One region of the Tepidibacillus sp. HK-1 genome, then DNA from elsewhere that is predicted to be linked to it. Evidence: a T-box and tRNA genes for the amino acid it is inferred to sense, from the RefSeq annotation. Region 1 holds a T-box; the other holds one or more tRNA genes.
The links. The T-box of region 1 lies ahead of proS (proline--tRNA ligase). A T-box ahead of a tRNA ligase gene usually reads a tRNA of that ligase, here a tRNA-Pro.
Positions count from the first base shown of each region.

Region 2: it encodes a tRNA-Pro, which carries the amino acid that the T-box ahead of proS (proline--tRNA ligase) is inferred to sense. The anticodon was not compared.

Region 1 is NZ_BDGM02000003.1:78,755-82,902, reverse strand. It holds gene BEN26_RS02170 (MFS transporter) at 1-388, opposite strand, end outside; gene proS (proline--tRNA ligase) at 551-1,993, opposite strand; T-box leader at 2,041-2,251, opposite strand; gene BEN26_RS02160 (hypothetical protein) at 2,338-2,907, opposite strand; gene BEN26_RS02155 (NAD(P)/FAD-dependent oxidoreductase) at 3,161-4,148, opposite strand, start outside.
Region 2 is NZ_BDGM02000014.1:45,001-49,148, reverse strand. It holds gene BEN26_RS08710 (demethylmenaquinone methyltransferase) at 1-347, opposite strand, end outside; gene BEN26_RS08705 (heptaprenyl diphosphate synthase component 1) at 379-1,182, opposite strand; gene BEN26_RS08700 (hypothetical protein) at 1,283-1,798, opposite strand; gene mtrB (trp RNA-binding attenuation protein MtrB) at 1,872-2,093, opposite strand; tRNA gene BEN26_RS08690 (tRNA-Pro) at 2,189-2,265, opposite strand; gene folE (GTP cyclohydrolase I FolE) at 2,348-2,911, opposite strand; gene BEN26_RS08680 (HU family DNA-binding protein) at 3,028-3,300, opposite strand; gene spoIVA (stage IV sporulation protein A) at 3,512-4,148, opposite strand, start outside.

The sequences.
Region 1 (4,148 bases):
TGCTCTGTGCCCCACCTTTAAACAAATCACCTGTTAATGCCATAGCAATTGGAGCCGTTCCAGCTGCACCAATGCCTTGTAAAGCGCGTCCCATTACTATCCAAAAAAATGGCTTAGTAAACCAAGCTGCCGCAGCTCCAGCTAAAAATCCACCCAATCCATAAAGAAATAAAGCCGGTAAGATAATTGCTTTTCTAGAAAGTCGGTCAGATAGATAACCTAAGATGGGTATTGTAATCGCTGCCGCTATAGAAAAAACGGTAATTGTCAAGCTGACTTGAAATTGGGATAAGTCCAATTCTGATTTCATTTTCGGTAATATGGGAATTAACATAGAATTGCCTAATGTCATAATAAGAGGAATGGACCCAATGGCTAAAACGGTCATTCCAGTTGGTTTTTGGGAGGACAAGTTTAAAACACATCCTTCATTCTTAGTTGAAGCACGATACTATTTTTTCAAAGATACTAGAAAAATATTCTTTAAAATAGATGAAAATCCTATATAAAAACAAGAACCTGACAATTCGTTTGTCAGGTTCTTTTCATGTTAATAAGCACGGGCAAACATAACAGTAGTGGTACTTTCTTTTCCACAGCACACACATTTTCCGCTACCTTCTCTTTGTTTAAATGGGATATTACGAGCCGTTGCTCCGGTTTCTTCTTTTATTTTATCTAAACAAGCGATATCCTCACACCACCAGCTTTGCATAAAGCCTTTTTCTTTTAGCAATTGTTCTTTCATTTCCTCAATGCTATTTACTTCAAAAGTATGAGTTTCCATAAATGCTTTTGCTTTATTAAACATATCTTCTTGAATTTGATCTAACTTAATTTTAATCGTTTCAACAATATTAGCAAGAGGAAGAAACTCTTTTTCACCAGTGTCCCTTCTTGCTAAAACAAATTGTCCTTTCTCAATATCTTTAGGGCCTAGTTCGATTCGGATTGGTACGCCACGCATTTCATACTCATTGAATTTCCATCCAGGTGTATATTCTTCACGGTCGTCTACTTTTACGCGTACACCTTGTTGTTTTAATTGTTGGGCTATTTCTTGAGCTTTTATTTTTACTCCCTCTTTATCACCACGAAGGATTGGTACGATAACCACTTGAATAGGTGCGACACGAGGAGGTAAAGCAAGACCACGGTCATCACTATGGGTCATAATCAGGCCACCGATCATTCGAGTCGAAGATCCCCATGAGGTTTGGTAAACATATTGTAACGTATTGTTTTGGTCGGAAAATTGAATCTCAAATACTTTAGAGAAATTTTGGCCTAAATTATGTGAAGTACCAGCTTGTAATGCTTTACCGTCACTCATTAAAGCCTCGATACTATAAGTATGATCAGCACCAGCAAACTTTTCATTTTCAGTTTTCTTACCAACGATAACAGGCATAGCAAGGACTTCTTCAACAAAAGATCGATATACTTCTAACATTGTTAACGCTTCTTCTTCTGCTTCTTCATTTGTAGAATGAGCAGTATGACCTTCTTGCCATAAGAATTCAGATGTACGTAAAAATGGTTTCGTACTTTTCTCCCAGCGCATCACGTTAGCCCATTGGTTTAATTTCATAGGTAGATCACGATAAGATTGAATCCATTGGCTCATCATCGAGCAGATAATGGTTTCAGAGGTTGGACGAACCACAAGGCGTTCCTCTAAAGGCTCATTTCCGCCTTGAGTAACCCATGCAACCTCCGGCGCAAAACCTTCAACGTGACTCATTTCTTTTTGTAAATAGGATTCAGGGATTAAGAGTGGGAAATAGGCATTATCATGTCCAGTTTCTTTAATTCTAGAGTCAAGTTCCTTTTGCATATTTTCCCAAATGGCATAACCATATGGCTTAATCACCATTGTTCCTTTGACAGGACCGTAATCCATTAAATCTGCCTTTTTCACAATATCTAAATACCAGCGGGAATAATCTTCTTCTTTACTCTGGATTTCTTTAACAAACTTTTTGTCTTCCATTTCTAACGCTCCTTTTTTAATGGTAAAAAATAAGGAGCCATTTCATCCTAAAGGACGAAAGACTCCGTGGTACCACCTTTATTAACACATAGAAAAAATCATATGTGTTCACTCAACCCTTGTAACGTAAGGGGAACGATCAGTTCCTCACAGATTTCTCGGGAATGGGTTCTGTTTGTAGATTGGAAGAACTTGCAGCCAAGGTTCTTCTCTCTATAGCAATCGAAACAAACATACTAGTTCCTTCATCGAATTGCATTTATTAGGTTAATTGTTATTTTATTATAACGATTGAAAATAAAAAGTCAAGTATACAAGAAAATATAGTTTTTAGTTTATTTAGGTTATTTTGCAGTAAGTAATGAAACAAAGTCTTTAAATTTATAAATTTGTTTATCATGTTCAATTAGTTTAGCTTCAAGGTATTTAAGATCTTCTTTTGTAGTCATATTTTCCATGATATGATTAACGTTTGCGGATAGCTCTAAAATAGCAAGTTTTAGTGCATCAAAGTCTTCTTTTGTCGCCATTTTCTCAAGATCTTTCTTTGTAGCCATAGATTGTCTGATGGACTCAAGTTCGTCTTTAGTGGCCATGGATTGTCTGATGGACTCAAGTTCGTCTTTAGTGGCCATAGATTGTCTGATGGACTCAAGTTCGTCTTTAGTGGCCATAGATTGTCTGATGGACTCAAGTTCGTCTTTAGTGGCCATGGATTGTCTGATGGACTCAAGTTCGTCTTTGGTAGCCATAGATTGACGGATTGCATTTAGTTCGTCTTTCGTAGTTAGTCTGAAAGATTCAAATTCAACCTTAGTAGCTTGTTTGAAAGATTCAAGTTCTTCTTTAGTGGCCATGGATTGCTTAACTTCTTTTAATTCGTTAAGGATTTGAAATAAAATTTCTTCGTTCATTCGTAAACACCCCATCTTAAGATTATTACGAACATGTATTTTTCAAAAATGTAACTGAATAAGCTTGTACAACTCTTAACAAAAATCGATCAAAAAATTAGCTATATAACTATATTGTACCCTAGAAGATGATAAAATGGAAGTAAAACCGATTGGGAATATATGTTCGCATGCCAAAATTATACAGCTTAACGGGTGTTCTGTCAACAGGGAAAATCCACTTCAAAAGAGAAGTGGACTTAACGAACGATGCTTATTTTTGTTTTAATATATCCCTTGCCACAACGACACCACAAGCGCTTGCTTGGGCAAGGCCTCTTGTAACACCTGCTCCGTCGCCACCCACATACAAGCCTTTAATTTCTGTTTCAAATGTATTCTTTAGCTTTGGTCGAGCTGAATAAAATTTTGCTTCAACTCCATATAAAAGTGTATGCTCACTAGCAAAACCAGGGGAAACTTTATCTAGTGCTTCAATCATTTCAATGAGACTCGTTACCGTGCGATGAGGAAGAACCAGTGCTAAATCACCTGGAATGGCTGTTTTTAAGGTTGGTTCAACAAATCCTTTTTTCATTCGTTTTTCTGTTGAGCGTCTGCCTTTCTTAAGATCGCCGAAACGCTGAACAATCACATTCCCATTACTTAACATATTGGCCAAACGAGAAATATATTTGGCATATTGAATCGGTTCGTTGAATGGCTCTGTAAAATGATGGGAAACAAGCAAGGCTAAATTAGTATTAAATTGCTTTTCGTAATCTTCTTTAAAAGCATGGCCATTTACAGTCATCACACCACTATGATTTTCAATTACTACACGACCGGAAGGGTTTGAACAAAAGGTTCGGACAGTATTATTAAAAGTAGGGGTGTTATAAATGAGTTTTGCTTCATACAGATGTTCATTGATATCTGTCATCACCGTATTAGGCACTTCCACTCGAACACCAATGTCTACTTGGTTATTGGTTAGAGTAAGACCTTGTCCTTTCAAAAGATTGGCTAACCATTCACTTCCATCTCTGCCAGGAGCAATAAAGACGTGATCGGAAAAAAGAATTTCATCGTTTTCTAAAACTATACCTTTCATCTGTTGATTTTCAACGATGATTTCTTTTACTTTTGTACGATGTCGAATCTCTAATCGATCTTTTAAATATTCATAGATTCGAGTTAAGATCTTTAAATTTTCTTCGGTCCCCAAGTGGCGGACTTTTGCTTTTAATAGTTTCATACCC
Region 2 (4,148 bases), on a different contig from region 1:
TTCATTGCATTCCCATTAATTAATTCAATCTGCTTGTCCAAACCTTGTTCCTGGACTTTCTTTTTTCCAATTTTTAACATATTTTTACTGAAATCAAGACCAACGATTCTCCCAGTTTTTGAAGCCTTTGCTAATGCAATCGTCCAATCAGCTGTACCGCAAGCTACGTCTAGCGCTTTATCACCTTGTTGGACTTTCATCTTCTTCATGGTGAAATTCCGCCATGCTTTATGCCGACGGAAACTAAGCAAAGTATTCATTAAGTCATATTTACTTGCAATATTTTCAAAGACGGAATGAACAAATTCCTCTTTCTTTTTTCCTCGTATAAGAACCTGTTTTTCCACTTAAAGTCCCCCTCCATTTTCTTAGAAGTTTCTAACTTCTTTCAACCATATTTATCGGCTGTTGAAGTAGATGAGAGAATTGGTCTAGAAGCAATAGTAACTCTCCTTTTACCATTCCATTCTCTATACTTTGAATCCTTTCTTCAATGTTTCTATATAGTCCTTGTAACATTTCTTCTATTTTTTCTGGGATTAAATGCTTTTGAAAAAATGGTTTATTTGCAAAATGATTCACAAATAGGTGGGGAAAATCGATTAGGGAAAAGAGTAACACAAAATCTTCAATGATTCGTTTCCATAAAATCTTATGCTCTGAAGAATTTAGTTCGTCTACAAATTGAATGTATAGATCACTCTCTTTTACTTTTATCAATTCTACTAGTTGGGTCATTGATTGGAAACCTTCCCCATTATTTTGCGTATATAATTTCATTTTTGCAATATTGATATTTCGAATTCCTTTTGCTAATTTTTTTACCCCGTCTATTAAATTATTTTTAGAAAGTAAGGAATAATATTGGCTACTGTAGTAATCGCCTGCCAAGATAGAAAGTTGTCTTCTTCTGACTTCTTTGTCATTATATTCCTTTTGATTCGTGATTGTTTCATGTATATCAAGTCCCAATTGGACTAGCCCTGTTGTTACACAATAAGATCTCCGTTTATATTGAGGAACAGAGGCAAAATAGAAAAATAAATTTAGTAATTCAAGACGAAAAATAGAGATTTTAGGTAATGTTACATATTTTTCAATAAACAAATTTTGAGAAAGTTGATTGATCTCAGCCACAATTTCTTCTATTTCTCTACGGAAAGTACTATGCGTCATTGTCATTTGATATCCCCCAGATTTTAAACTACATAAATTCACTTCCGAACACAAGTATAACATAATTATCTGATAGGTAACAGGAATTATCAATACCACTTTTTCTCTATCGGATCGCATTTCCATAATTCAAACCAAAATATTGGTCTAAGAAATCTTTATTCGACATTGATGATCCTAATTTCATTGTTCGATTATTCATAATATCTTCTTTTTTTGCTGAAGTTGCAACAAATATTTTTTCTGAGTCCTTTAGAAACACTCGTAAGAATATTTCATTAACATTATTTTTTTCAACAAATCCTTTTTGAATCAATGTAAATAAATCTAGATAAACAACTTCCGTATCAAGTACTTCATCAGAAGTTAATGTAAGATCGACGGACAATGTATTATGGTCCCAGATTACTTTTTTGATCGGTAAGTGAAGGGGAATTGAGCTAATAAAATCAACAAGATTATCATTTGAAAGCACCATGTTTTTTTGTATTTTAAAGACTGGTAAATCATAATTGATTTGAGCTATTTTGGCATTGGGGATTAAAGAAATCATAAATGCAATGATCACAGATAATGTTAAAGCTGCCACCATTCCTTTGGAAACATGTTTATATGCATGCATTGAAATACACCTCCAATACATTGTACAAAAAAAACAAGCCGGCTATTCCAGCTTGTTCGAAAAAATCATTTTTTTAATCCTCAGTTGAAATGATGCCATAAGGGGTAAAGATTTCTGCTTTCCCTCGCACTTTGACCGCAGAAGTATGTTCAGTAAATTGTGCAATCATGACTTCTCCTCGATCTAATTTCTCAAGATGGTGAAATTTGGTATCTTGCCCGCGAGTAAGCCCGATCACATTCACTCCATTTTCCTTCGCTTTAATCACAAAAAAGGAATTGTCTTGATTATTCATTTTGATCCCCACTTTTATCCAGACTATGTATATTTAATGTAAAACCACTCCATTCAATGTTCCCATTGAAGAAGTGGTTATGTATATGGAAAGAATGGTCGGAACGACAGGATTTGAACCTGCGACCTCACCCACCCCAAGGGTGCGCGCTACCGAGCTGCGCCACGTCCCGACTAAAATAGCAACATATTTTATTATATCTAATTAATTATATTTTTCAAGCCCAATTTTTATTCATCAGTTCCTTCAAGTCATTATGAACGAATTAATTGTAGAATTTCATTTCGTAATTGCGGATCTTCTTTATAAATTCCTCTAGCAGTAATTGTGACGGTTTTAGAGCCAGGCTTTTTTACTCCTCGCATCGTCATACACATATGTTCTGCTTCTATCATGACTAAAACTCCAAAAGGTTCTAATTTTTCCATGATCGCATCCGCAATCGTATCAGTCATTCTTTCTTGTAACTGAGGTCTTTTGGCAACAGCTTCAACAGCTCTAGCCAATTTACTTAAGCCAGTCACTCTTCCATCTCTTGGTATATATGCTACATGCGCAATACCAAAAAAAGGAACTAAATGATGTTCACAAGTAGAATAAAAAGGGATATCTTTGACTAATACAACTTCCTCGTGTTTTTCACTAAAAATCACATCAAAATAATCTTTGGGATCCTGTTCTAAACCAACGAAAATCTCCTCGTACATACGTGCCACTCTTGCTGGTGTTTCTAATAACCCTTCTCTTTCAGGGTCTTCACCAATGGACTTTAAAATAACTTTAACCGCTTCTTCTATTTGTTTATGATTAACGCCCATTTATCTTGCCTCCTTCTAACTCCAAAAGCAAAATTAATGTTAGCATAATTAAATATTAAAAGCAAAAAAGAAGAGTTACACAAGTGTAACTCTTCTTTACTGTATGTAACACATTATTACTTAAGTGCATCCTTCAATGCTTTACCTGGTTTGAAAGCAGGTACCTTGCTAGCGGCAATTTCAATTTCTTCCCCAGTTTGTGGGTTGCGCCCTTTACGAGCAGCACGCTCACGAACTTCAAAATTACCAAAACCAATGATTTGAACTTTGTCGTTTGTAGCAAGAGCATCAGAAATAGAAGCAAATACAGCGTCTACAGCTTTGGTAGCATCCTTTTTCGTTAACTCTGTCATTTCAGCAACTTTTGCGATTAATTCCGTTTTATTCAATGTATTCACCTCCTCCCAAGGTAAAAATCTTGTTATATCCTTGTGTTACCGTTTCTTAGAAATTTATACATGTTTCAACAAGGATTTTCCAAAATTTTTATAGACAAGCATATAGTAATATACAAACGCTGTAATTTCAAGGATTTTCTTTAGAAAGACATAAAAAAAGCACTACTATGAGTGCTTTTTGGTATTATATTCCATTTATTTGCTATAAAATAATAGCAATGAGTCCTCCTGACCCTTCATTTATAATTCTCTCTAATGTTTCTTTTAATTTATACCTCGCATTATCTGGCATCATGGAGAGTTTCGCTTGGATCCCGTCACGAACAATACTTGCTAATGATCTACCAAAGATATCGGACTCCCACATTTTTAATGGGTCATCTTCAAAATCCTGCATTAAATACCGTAATAATTCTTCACTTTGTTTTTCTGTTCCGATAATCGGTGCAAACTCGGACTCAACATCTACTTTAATCATATGAATAGATGGTGCAGTTGCTTTTAAGCGCACACCAAACCTTGAACCCTGTCTGATCAATTCTGGTTCGTCCAAAGTCATATCTTCTATAACAGGATTAGCGATACCATAACCTGTTTGTTGCACCATGGTTAAAGCTTCTGCCACTTTGTCATATTCTTTTTTCGCATGGGTAAATTCAACCATAAGTTGGAGTAAATGATCTTTTCCTTTGATTTCTACTCCAACGATCTCCATTAAAATTTGATCATAAAGCTCATCTGGAGCAAATAAATCAATTTCTGCTACCCCTTGGCCCATATTCATGTCAGCTAATATAGCATCAGCAATAAATTCATAGTTTTTAAATTGGTCTACGACA